Regions from separate parts of the Paraburkholderia sp. J8-2 genome, predicted to be linked through region 2. Evidence: riboswitches for the same ligand, from Rfam matches in the RefSeq annotation. Region 2 holds a riboswitch; the other holds the start of a gene.
The links. A riboswitch is a leader RNA that binds a small molecule or an ion and turns the genes downstream of it on or off. The one in region 2 is predicted to bind thiamine pyrophosphate.

Region 1: linked by a shared signal. The riboswitch ahead of thiC (phosphomethylpyrimidine synthase ThiC) and the one ahead of U5A52_RS33540 (FAD-dependent oxidoreductase) in region 2 are both predicted to bind thiamine pyrophosphate.

Annotation. Positions count from the first base shown of each region.
Region 1 covers NZ_CAJMZA010000004.1:341,167-349,069, forward strand. The annotation lists gene U5A52_RS12810 (ABC transporter ATP-binding protein) at 1-381, shown strand, start outside; gene U5A52_RS12815 (phosphodiesterase) at 404-1,231, shown strand; gene U5A52_RS12820 (MFS transporter) at 1,358-2,572, shown strand; gene U5A52_RS12825 (ferritin-like domain-containing protein) at 2,588-3,130, opposite strand; gene U5A52_RS12830 (DUF1328 family protein) at 3,204-3,365, opposite strand; gene U5A52_RS12835 (entericidin A/B family lipoprotein) at 3,536-3,673, shown strand; gene U5A52_RS12840 (EamA family transporter) at 3,795-4,778, opposite strand; gene U5A52_RS12845 (GreA/GreB family elongation factor) at 5,470-5,877, shown strand; TPP riboswitch at 5,951-6,080, shown strand; gene thiC (phosphomethylpyrimidine synthase ThiC) at 6,184-7,903, shown strand, end outside.
Region 2 covers NZ_CAJMZA010000026.1:24,223-32,125, reverse strand. The annotation lists gene U5A52_RS33540 (FAD-dependent oxidoreductase) at 1-1,020, opposite strand, end outside; TPP riboswitch at 1,269-1,382, opposite strand; gene U5A52_RS33535 (ABC transporter ATP-binding protein/permease) at 1,669-3,426, shown strand; gene U5A52_RS33530 (SDR family NAD(P)-dependent oxidoreductase) at 3,423-4,190, shown strand; gene U5A52_RS33525 (MFS transporter) at 4,468-5,763, shown strand; gene U5A52_RS33520 (D-amino acid dehydrogenase) at 5,813-7,177, shown strand; gene thpR (RNA 2',3'-cyclic phosphodiesterase) at 7,222-7,782, opposite strand.

The sequences.
Region 1 (7,903 bases), on a different contig from region 2:
GGCACGCCGCGCGAGATCTACTTCCAGCCTGCGAGCCGTGCCGTCGCGCAGTTCGTCGGCACGCTGAACCGGATCGCCGGAGAATGGCAAGGCGGCATGCTGCGCACGAGCGGCGGCGCCGTGCCGGCCAACGCGTCCCAAACGACCGGCGCCGCCGAACTGTATTTCCGCCCCGAAGACGCCACGCTCGCCGACCCCGTTGGCGCACAACTGCGCGGCGTCATCGAACAGGCGACCTTTCTCGGCGAGCGCACGCGCCTGACCATCGGCGGCGCCGCGCCCGATGCCCTGCTCGTCGACGTGGCGGGCCGCATCGAGCTGGCACGCGGCACGCCGGTTGGCATCTCGATCGCCCCTGAAGCACTCATTGCGCTTGCGTAAATCTTACAAAACGAGGACTACCATGCTGCTCGCCCAGATCAGCGACCTGCACATCAAGCCACCGGGCGCGCTCGCCTATCGCCGCGTCGATACGGCAGCGAGCCTTGCACGCACCATCGCGCGGTTGAACGCGCTCACGCCGCGCCCGGACGCGGTGCTCATGACCGGCGACCTCGTCGATCAGGGCTCGGTCGAAGAATACCGGCACCTCAAAACGCTGCTCGACACGCTCGAGATTCCGTACTGGCTCCTGATCGGCAACCACGACGCGCGCGAAGCGCTGCGCGAAGTGTTTCCCGATCGGCCCGAACTGCGCGAGGGCGGCGAGTTCGTCCAGTACGCGGTGGACCTCGGCGCGCTGCGCGTGATCGCACTCGACTCCATGCAGCCTGGGCAAAGCGCGGGCACGCTCTGCGAAGCGCGCCTTGCGTGGCTCGCGCAGCAGCTCGAGGCGGCGCGCGGCAAGCCCGTGGTGGTCGCGCTCCATCACCCGCCGTTCGACTGCGGCATTGGTCACATGGATGCGATTCGCCTCGACGACCGCGCCGCGCAGGCGCTCGAAGCGCTCGTCGCGCGGCACCCCAACGTCGAGCGCGTGCTGTGCGGTCACGTGCACCGGCCCATGTTCGTGCGCTTCGGCGGCACGATCGCCTCGGCCGTGCCCGCGCCCGCTCACCAGGTCACGCTCGACCTCGCGCCCGGTGCGCCCTCCACCTTCACGCTCGAGCCGCCCGCCTTTGCGCTGCATCGTTACGACCCGAACGGCGGGATCGTGACGCACCACGAGTACGTCGAGACGTTCGACGGCCCGTATCCGTTCTACGAGCCCTCGGGCGAGCTGATCGGCTGAATGCGCCGCCAGGCGCACGCCTGGCGGCGCGCTCCCGCGCCGTCAGCGCGATTGCGCGCGCTCCGGTATGATCGGCACGCTCGAAGCTTGTCTTCCGTCTGACCGGGCGCCACCCGCATTTCGCTCATGTCCACACCTGATTCCGCAACCGCTGGCGAAGGCCAGTCGCTGCGCGGCCTGCTGCTCCTGCTCGCGACCATCGCGGGCGTCACGGTCGCGAACATCTACTTCAACCAGCCGCTGCTCGACGACTTCCGGCAGAGCTTTCCGGCCGGCGCGGCGTGGATCGGCGCCGTGCCGGCGGGCACCCAGCTCGGCTACGCAGCCGGCATGCTGCTGCTCGCGCCGCTCGGCGACCGCTACGACCGCCGCCGCATCATCCTGCTGCAAACGGCCGGCTTGTGCGTCGCCCTGCTCGTCGCGGCCACCGCGCCGTCGCTTGCCGTTCTGGTCGGCGCGAGCCTCGCGATCGGCATCCTCGCCACCATCGCGCAGCAGGCCGTGCCGTTTTCCGCCGAACTCGCGCCGCCCGAGGCGCGCGGCCACGCGGTCGGCACCGTGATGAGCGGGCTCTTGCTCGGCATTCTGCTCGCGCGTACGGCGGCCGGCTTCGTCGGACAGTACTTCGGCTGGCGTGCGGTGTTCGGGGCGTCGATCGTCGCGCTGCTCGTGCTTGCGGTCGTGATCGTGAAAAAACTGCCAAAGAGCCAGCCCACCTCGCAGCTCGGCTACGGCAAGCTGCTCGGCTCGATGTGGCATCTCGTGCTGGAGCTGCCCGGCCTGCGCGAAGCGTCGGCAACGGGTGCTTGCCTCTTCGCCGCGTTCAGCCTCTTCTGGCCCGTGCTCACGCTGCTGCTCGCGGGCGAGCCGTTCCATCTCGGGCCGCAGGTGGCGGGGCTTTTCGGCATCGTCGGCGCGGCGGGCGCGCTGGCCGCGCCCATGGCGGGCCGCTCGGCCGACAAGCGCGGGCCGCGCGCGGTCATCACGATGTCGATCGTGCTGATGGCGCTCGCGTTCGTTATCTTCGCGTTCTCGGGCAAGAGCCTGATCGGCCTCGTGATCGGCGTGATCGTGCTCGACGTCGGCGTGCAGGCCGCGCAGATCTCGAATCAGTCGCGCATCTACGCGCTGCGCCCCGAGGCGCGCAGCCGCGTGAATACGGTGTTCATGGTCTGCTACTTCATCGGCGGCGCGACCGGGTCCGCCGTCGGCGTGACGGCCTGGCACGCGTTCGGCTGGATCGGCGTGTGCGTGGCCGGCATCGCGTTCACGGCTCTCGCGGGCTGGATTCACCACGCAACGCGCCCGCGCGCGGGCACGGGCGCAGAGGCTTCTTCCTGAGGGCTAGTCTGCGCGCTATTTGCGCGCGTACAGCAAGTCGGTCATGTCGTCGGCGTGTTCTTCTTCCGTCGCGAGGATTTGCTCGAAGATGCGCCGCGTGGTCGTGTCGTCGTGGCCGAGATAGTTGATGATCGCGCGATAGCTTTCGATCGCGATGCGCTCCGCGATCAGATTCTCGCGAATCATGTCCTTCAGGCCGGCCCCTTCCTTGTATTCCGAGTGCGAGCGCCCGACTAGCGTCGACGGCGAAAAGTCGGGCTCGCCGCCGAGTTGCACGATGCGCGCCGCGAGCATGTCGGCGTGCTGCTGCTCCTCGTTCGCGTGCTGAAGAAACTCGGCCGCCACCGACTCGGACTCGATACCCTTCGCCATGAAATGGTGCCGCTTGTAGCGCAGCACGCACACGAGTTCCGTGGCGAGCGAATCGTTGAGCAGCTTGAGCACGGTCTGGCGATTTGCCGGGTAGTCCGGCGTGACCGATCCCTGGTCGAGATTGCGGCGCGCTTCATCGCGCACGCGTTTGAGATCGAACTCGAACGAAGCGTGTGTCTTCGACATCTGACTCTCCTTCAAACATGGCATATGAACGGGGGTGCGCGCAGCGGATTGCATTGCATGTGCATTGCATGCGTCATCCGCGCATCACGCCTAGCAGCAGCGTGACCACGAAGACCACGAGGAAGATGTAGAACAGGATCTTGGCGATCTCGGCCGCGCCCGTGGCAATGCCGGTGAAGCCGAACACAGCGGCGATGATCGCGATGATGAAAAACACGATGGCGTAGTGAAGCATGGCGTAGTCCTCCTTGTGGGCGGATATGCTGCGCTATGTCGCGCCTGCATCGGTGCTAGCGCAAGCAGCGGACCTGACGTGGGCATACATGGAGGCACATGGCGGCACAAAGGACCAGGCACGCGACGTGCTGGACAGTCGGCTCCTTTGACACCGTGGAGGACTTCCTCATGAAACGCCTGATTGCCCTCTTTCTCGTTACCGCTTCGCTGGCAGCGCTCTCGGCCTGCAACACGATGGCGGGTGCCGGCGAGGACGTTTCCGCAGGCGGCCACGCCCTCACGAACTCCGCGGAAAAGGCGAAGTAATAGCGTCTGGCATCGATTGGTGAGAGATGAAGACACGGCCGCTCCGCACCTCACATGCGGTGCGGCCGCGCGCGCAAATGTGGCGCGACGACACGAGGCGAATCGCCGGAAAAGGATGAACTCAGGAGGTCCGGCGACGGTCGTCGAAGAGAAACGACAAACCCACGCTGCCGAGAATCAGCACGGTCGCGACGACGGTGCTGCTCGTGACCGGCTCGCCGAGCAGCAGCGCGCCGAGCGCGACAGCAACAACGGGATTCACGTACATGCAACTGCTCGCAACGAGCGGGCTGGTATTGCGGATCAGATAGCCATACGCGACATAGGCCGCCATCGTGCCGATGAACATCAGGTAGAAGAACGCCACGAGCGGCAGAGCGTGCAACTCGCCCATGCGCTCGCCGCTAATCCACGCGACCGAGGTCGAAATGGCGCCGCCGAGGCCGATTTGCAGCGCCGTCGCGATGAACAGATCGGTAGGCAACCTGAGCTTGCCCGCCAGATGCGCGCCGATCGCCCAAAAAAGCGCGCCACACAGAATCGCGAGGCTGCCGCCCGCCGAACCCGAAGCAGCGCCGCCATGACTCAGTATCGCGATCCCGACGAGGCCGAGCGCGACCGCGGCCCATTCGGCCTTCGCCACGCGCCGCCCGGTCACCGCCGAGATCACGGTGGCGAAGAGCGGCACTGTGGCGACCATCACGGCCGCCGTGCCGGTGCCCACGGTCCGCATGCCGTAGGCGAGCATGCCGCTCGACAGGCCCACGAGCAGCGTGCCCACCACGCCCGCGTTGCGCACTTCGAGGAGCGTTGGCATGACGGGTCGCCGGCGCATGGCAAAGACGAACAAGCCGATCCCGGCGAGCAGATTGCGCAAGCCCGAGAGCAGCAGCGGCGGAAACGATTCGAGCGCAACCTTCACGCCCAGATACGTCGAGCCCCAAACGAAGTAGACGACCGCGAGCGAGAGCGCGACGCGCCCGGCGCGCGATTGCGGCAACCGCACGCCGCGCACGAAACGCCATAGCGCGGCGGCGGCCTGCAGGGCCGTGGCGATGAAGAATTGGGGGCTCACGCGGGAAGGCAAACGGGGAGGCATCGTCATTTTGCCGCGGCACGTGAAGGGCAGAACCGCGGGCGCCCCGGCGGCAAGGCGGCGGGACGGGTGAAGCTCGACGGCATGGTGCAGGTGCGCAAGAACGCGAAAAAGGACGGAGTGCGAAGGACACCCGGGACGGGCGAACCGCATTATGCAACAACGCCGGTCGTCGCGGATGCTTTCAGGATGCTTTATGCGCGATGTGTCGTTGCGTTCGCGTCACAATGCGACGCGCGAGCCGGAATGGCCGATCGCGCACCCTGGCGCGGTGCTGCGGCAGCATCGCGCCAGGTTTGCGAGATCGTGCTAGCATGGCCAAATCTTTCGTTTTACTTTCATTCACTCGACTTCAGACACGCCGTTCGCCATGCTTTCGCTCGTCTCGCGTCCCGTCCCCGTCTTGCCGCCGCGCAGTTCGCGCAGCGCGCCGGCGCGTGCGCGAGCCGGCCGCGAGCGAACGGCGGCGCGGCCGCTGTCCACTCGAGCGCGCGCCCTGCCTGCCCTGCATCACCTGTCGGTCCCGCTCTCCGCCGCCCGGCGTCCGCACTGAACCTGCCTCCCCAACCCATCGGAGCCGTTCGGTCGGGCTCCGGGCCGATCCGTTGCGCCCCGCTGCGGCCCGCGCCCCATTGCGCCATTTCGCCCGCCAGCCCTCGCCCTTACCTCGACTTTCATCTGGATCGCAAGGAGAACCATCATGTCGCAAAAAATCCGCTACCTCACCGAACTCGACGTCGCCCGCCTCGAGAAATGCGCCGCTGAACCCGGCGCCGCACCCGCCCGTCAAACCATGCTCGACGAACTGCTCGAACACGCCGTTATCGTGGAGCCGCGCGACGTCGCCGCCAATGTCGTGACGATGAACTCGCAGGTGACGCTCGTGGACGAGCGCAACGGCGACGCCCTCACGTACACCGTCGTCTATCCGCATGAGGCGAACGTCGACGCCGGGCGCCTGAACGTGTTCTCGCCAGCCGGCCTCGCGCTGCTCGGCGCCAAACGGGGCAACGCCGTGCGCTTCACGACGCCGGGCGGCGCGGTCGAAACACTGAAGATCGAACGCATCCTGTTTCAGCCCGAAGCCTCGAAGGATTTCACGCTGTAAGCTCCGCGCGCGTGACACATCTCGCGCGCAAAGGCACTTGCCAGATCGTCGCAGCGCGGTGTATCGTTTGGCCTTGCTTACGCGGGGGTCCTGTGTCATGCGCCGCATCGAACGAAAGTCGTGCAGCGTATTTCGCGGGTGAGAAATACCCTTTGAACCTGATCTGGATAATGCCAGCGCAGGGAAGCGTCCGGACTTCGCAACATCGCTCAACGCCTCATCCATCACAGCGAAGTCCGTCCACGTTCCGTCTCGTCTCCTGCTAAGCCGCTGTTCCCACTTTGCATTGCATGGAGAGAGAGACGCATGAACGCGAATCCGAAGTTCATTTCCGCCAACGCGCACGTCGACGAAGCCGCGATCGCGCCGCTGCCCAATTCCCGCAAGATCTACGTGACCGGCTCGCAGCCCGATATCCGCGTGCCGATGCGCGAAATCGCGCAGGCGGATACGCCCACGGGCTTCGGCGGCGAGAAGAACCCGCCGATCTACGTCTACGACACCTCGGGTCCGTACACCGATCCGGAAGCGAAGATCGACATTCGTGCGGGCCTGCCCGCGCTGCGCCAGAGCTGGATCGAAAAGCGCGGCGACACCGAAGCGCTGCCGGGCCTCTCCTCCGAATACGGCCGCGAGCGCGCCGCCGACCCCGCGACTGCCGAGCTGCGTTTCCCGGGCCTGCATCGCACGCCGCGCCGCGCGAAGGCCGGCAAGAACGTCACGCAGATGCACTACGCGCGTCAAGGCATCATCACGCCGGAAATGGAGTACATCGCGATTCGCGAGAACCAGCGCCGCGCCGAGTATCTGGAAAGCCTCAAGGCCAGCGGCCCGAACGGTGCGAAGCTCGCCGCGATGATGGGCCGCCAGCATCCGGGCCAGGCGTTCGGCGCTGCGGCTTTCGGCGCGAATGCCCTTCAGGCGATCACGCCCGAGTTCGTGCGCGAGGAAATCGCTCGCGGCCGCGCGATCATCCCGGCGAACATCAACCACCCGGAAAGCGAGCCGATGATCATCGGCCGCAACTTCCTAGTGAAGATCAACGCCAACATCGGCAATTCGGCGGTCACGTCGTCGATTGGCGAGGAAGTCGACAAGATGACGTGGGCGATCCGCTGGGGCGGCGACACGGTCATGGATCTGTCGACCGGCAAGCACATTCACGAAACGCGCGAGTGGATCATCCGCAACTCGCCGGTGCCGATCGGCACGGTGCCGATTTACCAGGCGCTCGAAAAGGTCAACGGCAAGGCCGAAGACCTCACGTGGGAGATGTTCCGCGACACGCTCATCGAACAGGCCGAACAAGGCGTGGACTACTTCACGATCCACGCGGGCGTGCGCCTGCAATACGTGCCGCTCACCGCGAACCGCATGACGGGCATCGTCTCGCGCGGCGGATCGATCATGGCCAAGTGGTGCCTCGCGCATCACAAGGAGTCCTTCATTTATGAGCATTTCGAAGAGATCTGCGAAATCATGAAGGAATACGATGTGAGCTTCTCGCTCGGCGACGGTCTGCGTCCCGGCTCGATCTACGACGCCAACGACGAAGCGCAGCTCGGCGAACTGAAGACGCTCGGCGAACTCACGCAGATCGCGTGGAAGCACGACGTGCAGGTGATGATCGAAGGCCCGGGCCACGTGCCGATGCAGCTCATCAAGGAGAACATGGATCTCCAGCTCGACTGGTGCGACGAAGCGCCCTTCTACACGCTCGGGCCGCTCACCACCGACATCGCGCCGGGCTACGACCACATCACTTCGGGCATCGGCGCTGCGATGATCGGCTGGTTCGGCACGGCCATGCTTTGCTACGTCACGCCGAAGGAACACCTGGGCTTGCCGAACAAGGACGACGTGAAGGAAGGCATCATCACGTACAAGCTCGCGGCGCATGCGGCCGATCTTGCGAAGGGTCATCCGGGCGCGCAGGTGCGCGACAACGCGTTGTCGAAGGCGCGCTTCGAGTTCCGCTGGGAAGACCAGTTCAACCTCGGTCTCGATCCAGACAAGGCGCGCGAGT
Region 2 (7,903 bases):
GTCGGCGACTTCCGGCGCGATCATGAAGCCGTGACGGTAGAGACCGTTCACGCGCAGCGTGGTCTTGCCGTCCCAAATAAGAGCCGGGCGGTGGTCGGGCAGCGTCGGGCGGCACTGCGTGTTCAACTCGAGGATGCGCGCCTCGCCGAACGCCGGATGCACCGCAAACGCCGCGCTCAGCAGCTCGAGCGCCGAGCGCACGCTCACGGGCGAACGGTCCTCGCCTTCGATCTCGGTCGCGCCGATCACGAAGACGTCGTTTTCCTTGGGCGCGATATAGAGCGGATAGCGCGGATGCAAGAGCCGCACGGGGCGCGTGAGCGTGATGCCCGGCGCGTGCACGCGCGCGACCTCGCCGCGAATGCCGCGCAAACCCGGCAGCACAGGTTTGGCGCCTAGCCCGCGACAGTCGATCGTCACGCGCGCAGGCGGCGGATTAGCCTCGTCGACCGTGGTGTGCCAGTGCGTTTGCACGCCGCGCTCGGCCAGCCCCGCCGCCAGCGCGGCCAACGCCTGGCGATTGTCGAGCTGGCCCTCGCCTTCGAGCAGCCAGCCGCGCGCGAAGCGCCCGGCGAGCGCCGGTTCGGCGGCGTCGAGCTGCGCGCCGGCGAGCGCGACGAAGTTCGCGTCGGCCAGCGAACGCGGCGCGTTCGCGCGCACGCGGCGCTCGAAGAGCGGGGCTTCGGTGCGATCGGCGGTATGCCAGACCACGAGCGTGCCATTGCGCTGGAAGAACACGGGCTCCGGCAACTCGGCCAGGATGCGCGGCCAGGTTTCGAGCGACGCGACACCAAGCTCGGTGATGAGCAACTCGGCAACGGCGGCCTCCGCGAGCGGCGCGAGCATGGCCGCCGCGACCCAGGCCGCGGCCTCGCCGCCTTCGGGGCCGCCACGCTCGTAGAGCGCGACGCGATGGCCGGAGCCGGCGAGCCGCCATGCGACGAGCCGGCCGCTCAAACCGCCGCCGAGCACGGCGAAGTCGGGCACGCTGCCCGCACTACGGTGATGAGCGCGACTCATGACGGCGCTCCGTCACGCAGCGCGAACGCGATAAAAATCGGGGAACAAAGAGAATAGGCGGTCATCGTATCCTTTCCGTACGGCAGCAGCAGACGTACCCAAGGACGAAACCGGCTGGCAAGGCCGACCGTGGAGGCTATGCGGCGCAGACGGCCCGTACGTCCCGATAAGGAATTCGTACGAACCCGTGCGCCCAAAGCGCAGCCCGGCGGGAATCCTGGCGCCCCTGCAAATGCTGGGCGCTCCGGTAAGACTTTCTGGAAACTTCCCGCGCCGGTATTACCCGGATCGGGTGCGAAGGGTCTCTCTCAGCCTCAGTACGGCATGCCCCGCATACCGGTGAAGCACCCCTGTTTCGTCAAGGTCGATTAGACCACAAAAGGCGCGCGGCCCGCAAACCTCGGCGGAGCGGGACGCCTGCTCTGGCACAATGGCCTGAGCCCGCCGCTTTCGCCTCACGAGCCCGCGCGGTGAGACAATGACCGCCACGCTACGGCGGCGCCGGCGTGCGCTTTTGTCTCCGCTTTTTGCCCATTAAGACTCACTTAAGCGCCCGGCGACAGAATCGCTGCAAAAATCGCTGCACCGCAGCCGCCATGCGGCATGCAGCGCATGCCCCCAACGGGCGGCCACACCTTCAGGATGCACATGACCAATCAACCTGCCCGCGCCACGCCCGATCAGAACGAGCACCAGAAGATCACCGCGTGGAGCCTGATCAAGCCCTACTGGGTCTCCGAGGAACGCTGGATCGCCTGGGGGCTGCTCGTCGCGATCATCGTGATGAACCTGCTCGTCGTGTGGATCAACGTGCGGCTCAACGGCTGGAGCGCGGAGTTCTACAACGCGTTGCAGGCCAAGGACGTCAAGCGCTTTCCGCCTCTGTTGATGACCTTCACCGAACTGGCGTTCGGCTTCATCATCCTCGCGGTGTATGGCCGGTATCTGCGCCAGATGCTCGGGTTTCGCTGGCGCCAGTGGCTCACCACGCGCTTTCTGAGCGATTGGCTCGGCAAGGGCGCGTTCTACCGAATCGAGCGCGACCGCCTCGCCGATAACCCCGACCAGCGGATCAGCGACGACCTCCAGTCGTTCGCCACGACCACGCTTTCGCTCACGCTCGACCTGCTCTCCACGGTCGTCACGTTGATCTCGTTCATCACGATCCTGTGGACGCTCGCGGGTGCGCTCACGATCACGCTGGGCGGCACGCCGCTCGCGATTCCGGGCTACATGGTCTGGGCCGCCGCGCTCTACGCCGTGTTCGGCTCGGTCGTGATCCAGAAGGTCGGCCACCCGCTCGTGTCGATCAACTACCAGCAACAAAAGGTGGAGGCGGACTTCCGCTTCGGCCTGATCCGCCTGCGCGAGAACGCCGAGCAGATCGCGCTCTACGACGGCATGGACACCGAGCGCGGCAACGCGCAAGGCCTCTTCCTGCACATCCGCGACAACTGGTGGCGCGTGATGAAGTACACGAAGCGCCTCACCTTCGTGCTGAGCTTCTACGGCCAGATCGCCATCATCTTCCCGCTCGTCGTGGCCGCGCCTCGCTACTTCGCGGGCGCCTTCACGTTCGGCGTGCTCATGCAGATTTCGCAGGCGTTCGGCACCGTGAGCGATTCGTTCTCGTGGTTCATCAACAGTTACTCCACGCTGGTCGAATGGCGCGCCACCGTGAATCGTCTGCGCGAATTCGTGCGTGTGGTGCACTCGCCGCGACTGAAGGAATCGGTCTCGCCCGCCACCGAGCACGGCGGCATCAACCTGCACTTCATCGACAGCAACGAACTCGCCACCGAGCACCTCAAGCTCGCGCTGCCCAACGGCATGCCGCTTTCCGAAGTGCGCGACATCGCCATCAAGCCGGGTTCGCGCTGGCTCGTGCGCGGCCCCTCGGGCGCAGGCAAGAGCACGCTCATGCGCGCGCTCGCGGGCCTCTGGCCGTTCGGCGAAGGCTCGATCGACGCGCCTGTCGATGCACGCATGATGTTCATCCCGCAGCAGAGCTATCTGCCCATCGGCACGCTCAAGGCGGCGCTCACCTACCCCTCGCCCGCCGACGACTATAGCGACGAGGACTGCCGCGACGCGCTGCGCGCCTGCCGCCTCGAAGAATATGCGGATCGTCTCGGCGAATCGGCGCACTGGTCGCGCGTGCTCTCGCCGGGCGAGCAGCAACGCCTTGCGGGCGCGCGCGTGCTGCTGCACAAACCGGATTATCTGTTCCTCGACGAAGCAACGAGCGCGCTCGACCCCGACAACGAAAGCCGTCTCTACAAGCTGTTCGTGGAGCGCCTGCCGAAGGCGGCGATCGTGAGCGTCGCGCACCGCGAGTCGCTTGCGGCGTACCACCACGAAACGCTCGAGATCGAGCGTATGCCTGAAGAGCGGGTTGCCGCGTGAGCGCAAGCGCGGCGCGCGTCGTCCTGATCACGGGCGCGGGCTCGGGTATCGGTGCGGCGCTCGCGCGTCGCATCGCAGCGCCAGATGTTTCGTTGATGCTGCATGCGCGCGGCGCGGACGAGGCGTCGCGTGCCCGTCTCATGACCGTCATGGCGGATTGTGAGCAACGGGGCGCGATCTGCGCCACAACCTGCGGCGATCTCGCGGAGCGCGGCAACGCAGCGGCACTCGTTGATGCCACGCTTGCGCACTTCGGCGCGCTCGACCAGGTCGTGGCCAACGCCGGGCATGCACAGCGCCAGACGCTCGCCGCGCTCGACGCCGCATCGCTCGAAGGCGCGTTCGCGGCCATGCCCGCCGCGTTCGCTGCGCTCGTGCAACGCGCGCAGCCGGCGCTGGAACGCTCGGCGCGCGCCCGCGTGGTCGCGCTCAGTTCGTTCGTCGCGCACCGCTACCGCGCCGGCGCGCCGTTCGCCGCGACTGCCGCAGCGAAGGCCGCGCTCGAGTCGCTGGCGAAAACCGCCGCCGCGGAGCTGGCGCCGCACGGTGTGACCGTGAACTGCGTCGCGCCCGGCTATACGCGCAAGGACAAAGGCCCCACGCCAGAAAACGCGCCGGTGTGGGAGCGCGCGGCGCAGGAAACGCCGCTCGGCCACGTGGCCGACCCCGCCGATGTCGCCGAACTCATCGCCTTCCTGCTTTCAGACGCCGCGCGCCACATCACGGGCCAGGTGATCCACGTCGATGGCGGGCTCACGTTGTAGCGCCGTGCGGCCCTCGCGCGCCATCGTTCGCTTGCTATCGAACTAAACATCGGTACAAGACGATGGCGGGCGCCCCAAATTGCCCCTCGCCTCAGTACGGTTTCGCACCGTAAAATACCCACCCAGCACACCTGAGACGGGCGGCGTTGCACCGCGCAGCCCGCCAGCGTCGAGCGCACCCGCCACCCAGGGCGTTTGCGCCAGCCGGGTCGCAAGCGCCGCACACGCCGCTCACGCAGCCCGTTGCGCACACAACAAATATGGGGGAAGACACGCGATGGGCTACTTTCAATGGTTCACCGAGTTGAACGGGCGCGAGCGGCGCACGCTCTACGCGGGTTTCGGCGGCTACGCCGTCGACGCGTTCGACTTCATGATCTACTCGTTCCTGATCCCCACGCTCATCGCGACCTGGGGCATGACCAAGAGCGAGGCCGGCATGATCGCGACCAGCTCGCTGATCTCTTCGGCAATCGGTGGCTGGCTCGCCGGCATCCTCGCCGACCGCTACGGCCGCGTGCGCGTGCTGCAGTGGACCATCGCCACCTTCGCGGTCTTCACCTGCCTCTCCGGCTTCACGCATTCGTTCTGGCAACTGCTCGCCACGCGCACGCTGCAAGGCATCGGCTTTGGCGGCGAATGGACGGTCGTCACGATGATGATGGCCGAAACGATCCGCTCGCCGCAGCATCGCGCCAAGGCGGTGGGCACGGTGCAGAGCAGCTGGTCGGTCGGCTGGGGCGCGGCCGCCATCCTCTATTGGGCCTTCTTCGCCCTGCTCCCCGAGGAATACGCATGGCGCGCGTGTTTCTGGATCGGCATCTTGCCGGCGCTGTGGATTCTCTACGTGCGCCGCAACGTGAGCGACCCCGACGTGTTCGTCGCCACGCGCCGCGCGCGCGAAAGCGGCGCGACGCACAGCCACTTCATGCAGATCTTTTCGCCCGCGCATCTGGCCACCACCGTGCTCGGCAGCGCGCTGTGCACCGGCATGCTCGGCGGCTACTACGCGATCACCACGTGGCTGCCCACCTACCTCAAGACGGTGCGCCACCTCTCGGTGTTCAACACGAGCGGCTATCTGATCGTGCTGATCGTCGGCTCGTTCACGGGCTATATCGTCGGCGCGATTCTCTGCGACAAGATCGGCCGGCGCGCCTCGTTCGTCCTGTTCGCCATCGGCTCGTTTGCGCTCGGCATGGCCTATACGATGCTGCCCATTACCGACACCGCCATGCTCCTGCTCGGCTTTCCGCTCGGCATTGTCGTGCAAGGCATTTTCGCGGGCGTGGGCGCGTATCTCTCCGAGCTGTACCCGAACGCGATCCGCGGCTCGGGCCAAGGCTTCTGCTACAACCTCGGGCGCGGCCTCGGCTCGTTTTTCCCCATTCTGGTGGGCGTGTTCGCGCAGACCACTTCGCTCGTGAAAGCGATCGGCGTGGTGGCCGGCGCAGGCTATCTGCTCGTGATCGTCGCGGCGCTGTGTCTGCCGGAAACGAAGGGCAAAGTGCTGACCGAGGAAGTGCCTGCTGCTGCGGGCGAGCGCCCGGCTGCGGAGTCCACTGCACGATGAGCGCGAACATGCTGCAATACCGAACGTCCCCCCCTGTTGTGCGACCGGCATGAAAACGATCGTCCTCGGCGCCGGTGTGATCGGCGTCGCTACTGCGTATTATTTGAGCGAACGAGGCTGCGACGTCACCGTCGTCGAACGGGAGCCGGGCGTCGCGCTCGGCACGAGCTTCGGCAACGCCGGCGTCATCGCGCCCGGCTATGTCACGCCGTGGGCCGCGCCGGGCATGCCCGCGAAGCTCATCAAATATCTGCTCAAGCCCACCTCGCCGCTCATCTTCCGGCCGACGCTCGACGCCGCGCAGTGGCGCTGGATCGCGCGCTGGCTGCGCGAATGCGATCTCGCGCGCTTTCGCGTGAACAAGCAGCGCATGCAGCGCATCGCCTATTACAGCCGCGAATGCCTGCACGCGTTTCGCGCCACGCACGCGTTCGAGTACGGGCGCAGCCAGGGCTATCTGCAGCTCTTTCGCAGCGAGTACGACCTCGAACTCGCGCAACCGGCGCTCGGCGTGTTGCGCGATGCAGGCATCGTCTATCGCGAACTCGATGCCGCCGCCTGCGCGCAGGTCGAGCCGGGGCTCGCATGGTCGCGCGTGAAACCGGTGGCGGGCGTCTATCTCCCGGAAGATGAGGCTGGCGACTGCGCACGCTTCACGCGCGAGCTGCGCTCCGTGTGCGAAGCGCGCGGTGTGACGTTTCTGTTCGATACCGAGGTGCTCGCGCTCGAAGCCGCAGGCGGCAAGGTGAACGGCGTGCGCGTGCGGGCGGTGCCCGGCCGGCGCAAGGCGAACAACCGCAAGGACCGGCGCGAGCAGCGCCGCGCGCCGGCCGAGGTCCTGCGCCCGGCCGAGCGCAACGAGCCCGCCGACGATACGCCCTACACGCTCGCCGCGGACGCCGTAGTGGTCGCGCTGGGCGTGGAGAGCGCGGCGCTGGTCGCGCCGCTGGGCGTGCGCGTGCCGCTGTATCCGGTGAAAGGGTATTCAGCCACGCTGCCCGTGGTCGACGAACAAAAGGCTCCGCGCGCCGCGCTCATGGACGAATCGCTCAAGACGGCGATCACGCGCTTCGGCCCGTACCTGCGCGTGGCGGGCACTGCGGAGCTGGGCGACCACCGCGCGACGCTGCGCGAGCAGGCGCTGCAGACGCTCATGAAAGTGCTCGACGACTGGTTCCCGCACGCGGCAACGCCGTCGTCGGCGCAATTCTGGGTGGGAAGGCGGCCCATGGTGCCGGACGGCGCGCCGCTCTTGGGCACGTCGGGCGTCGATGGCCTGTGGCTGAACGTCGGGCACGGCTCGACCGGCTGGGCGATGTCGATGGGCTCGGGCCGCGTACTCGCGGACCTCGTCACGCAGCGCTCGCCGGAAATCGATCTCGATGGTTTGACGCTGGCCCGGTATCGTCAATAAGTCGCCACCAAGCGGCGGCAGGCAGGCCAACGCGCGGCGGCGCCTCACTCGAGCGCAACGCTCGCCAGCGCCTCGTAGCGCGCGCCCTGCTTCGCGAGCGTGCTCGAATACAGCACCAGCGACTCGAAGCACAACGGCGGCAGCGCTTCGCCGCCGCTTGCCGCCGGTGCACCCACGGCGTCGCGAGCGAATCGCGCGAGCGTCACGTGCGGGCGGAACGCGCGCGCGTCGAGCGGTAATCCCACATCTCCCATTAGCGAGCGCACGCCCCAGTCGAGCGCCGTGAATGCGTCCGACATCGCGAGCACGGCGACCATGAGGCGCGGATGCGCGCGTCCCGGCCAGCATTCGATATGGGTGACCGGCGCGGGCGGAATGAGCAGCGCGTGCTCCGCGAGCCGCCGCGAGAGCACGTCCCCCTGGTCGAACGACATCGCGCCGATGAACGTCACCGTCAGATGGAGCTGGGCGTAAGGCACGCGCCGTGCGTTGGACGGCACGTCCAGCGCGGCGAGCGCATCGCGCGACGCCGCAGTGGGCGCAAGCGCGATGAAGCAGCGCCGCCATTGCTGCGTGTCACGATCGGTCTCGCGGGCTTCGGACATGATCGGCGGGCCTCGTTCGGTCGGGCAATCGCGTCATGGTAACCCTGTCTGTCAGCCTGAGTGGCGCGTACGTAAAAAAGCCGGGTCACCCTCGCGGGTGCCCGGCTTCTGTCGTTGCGTC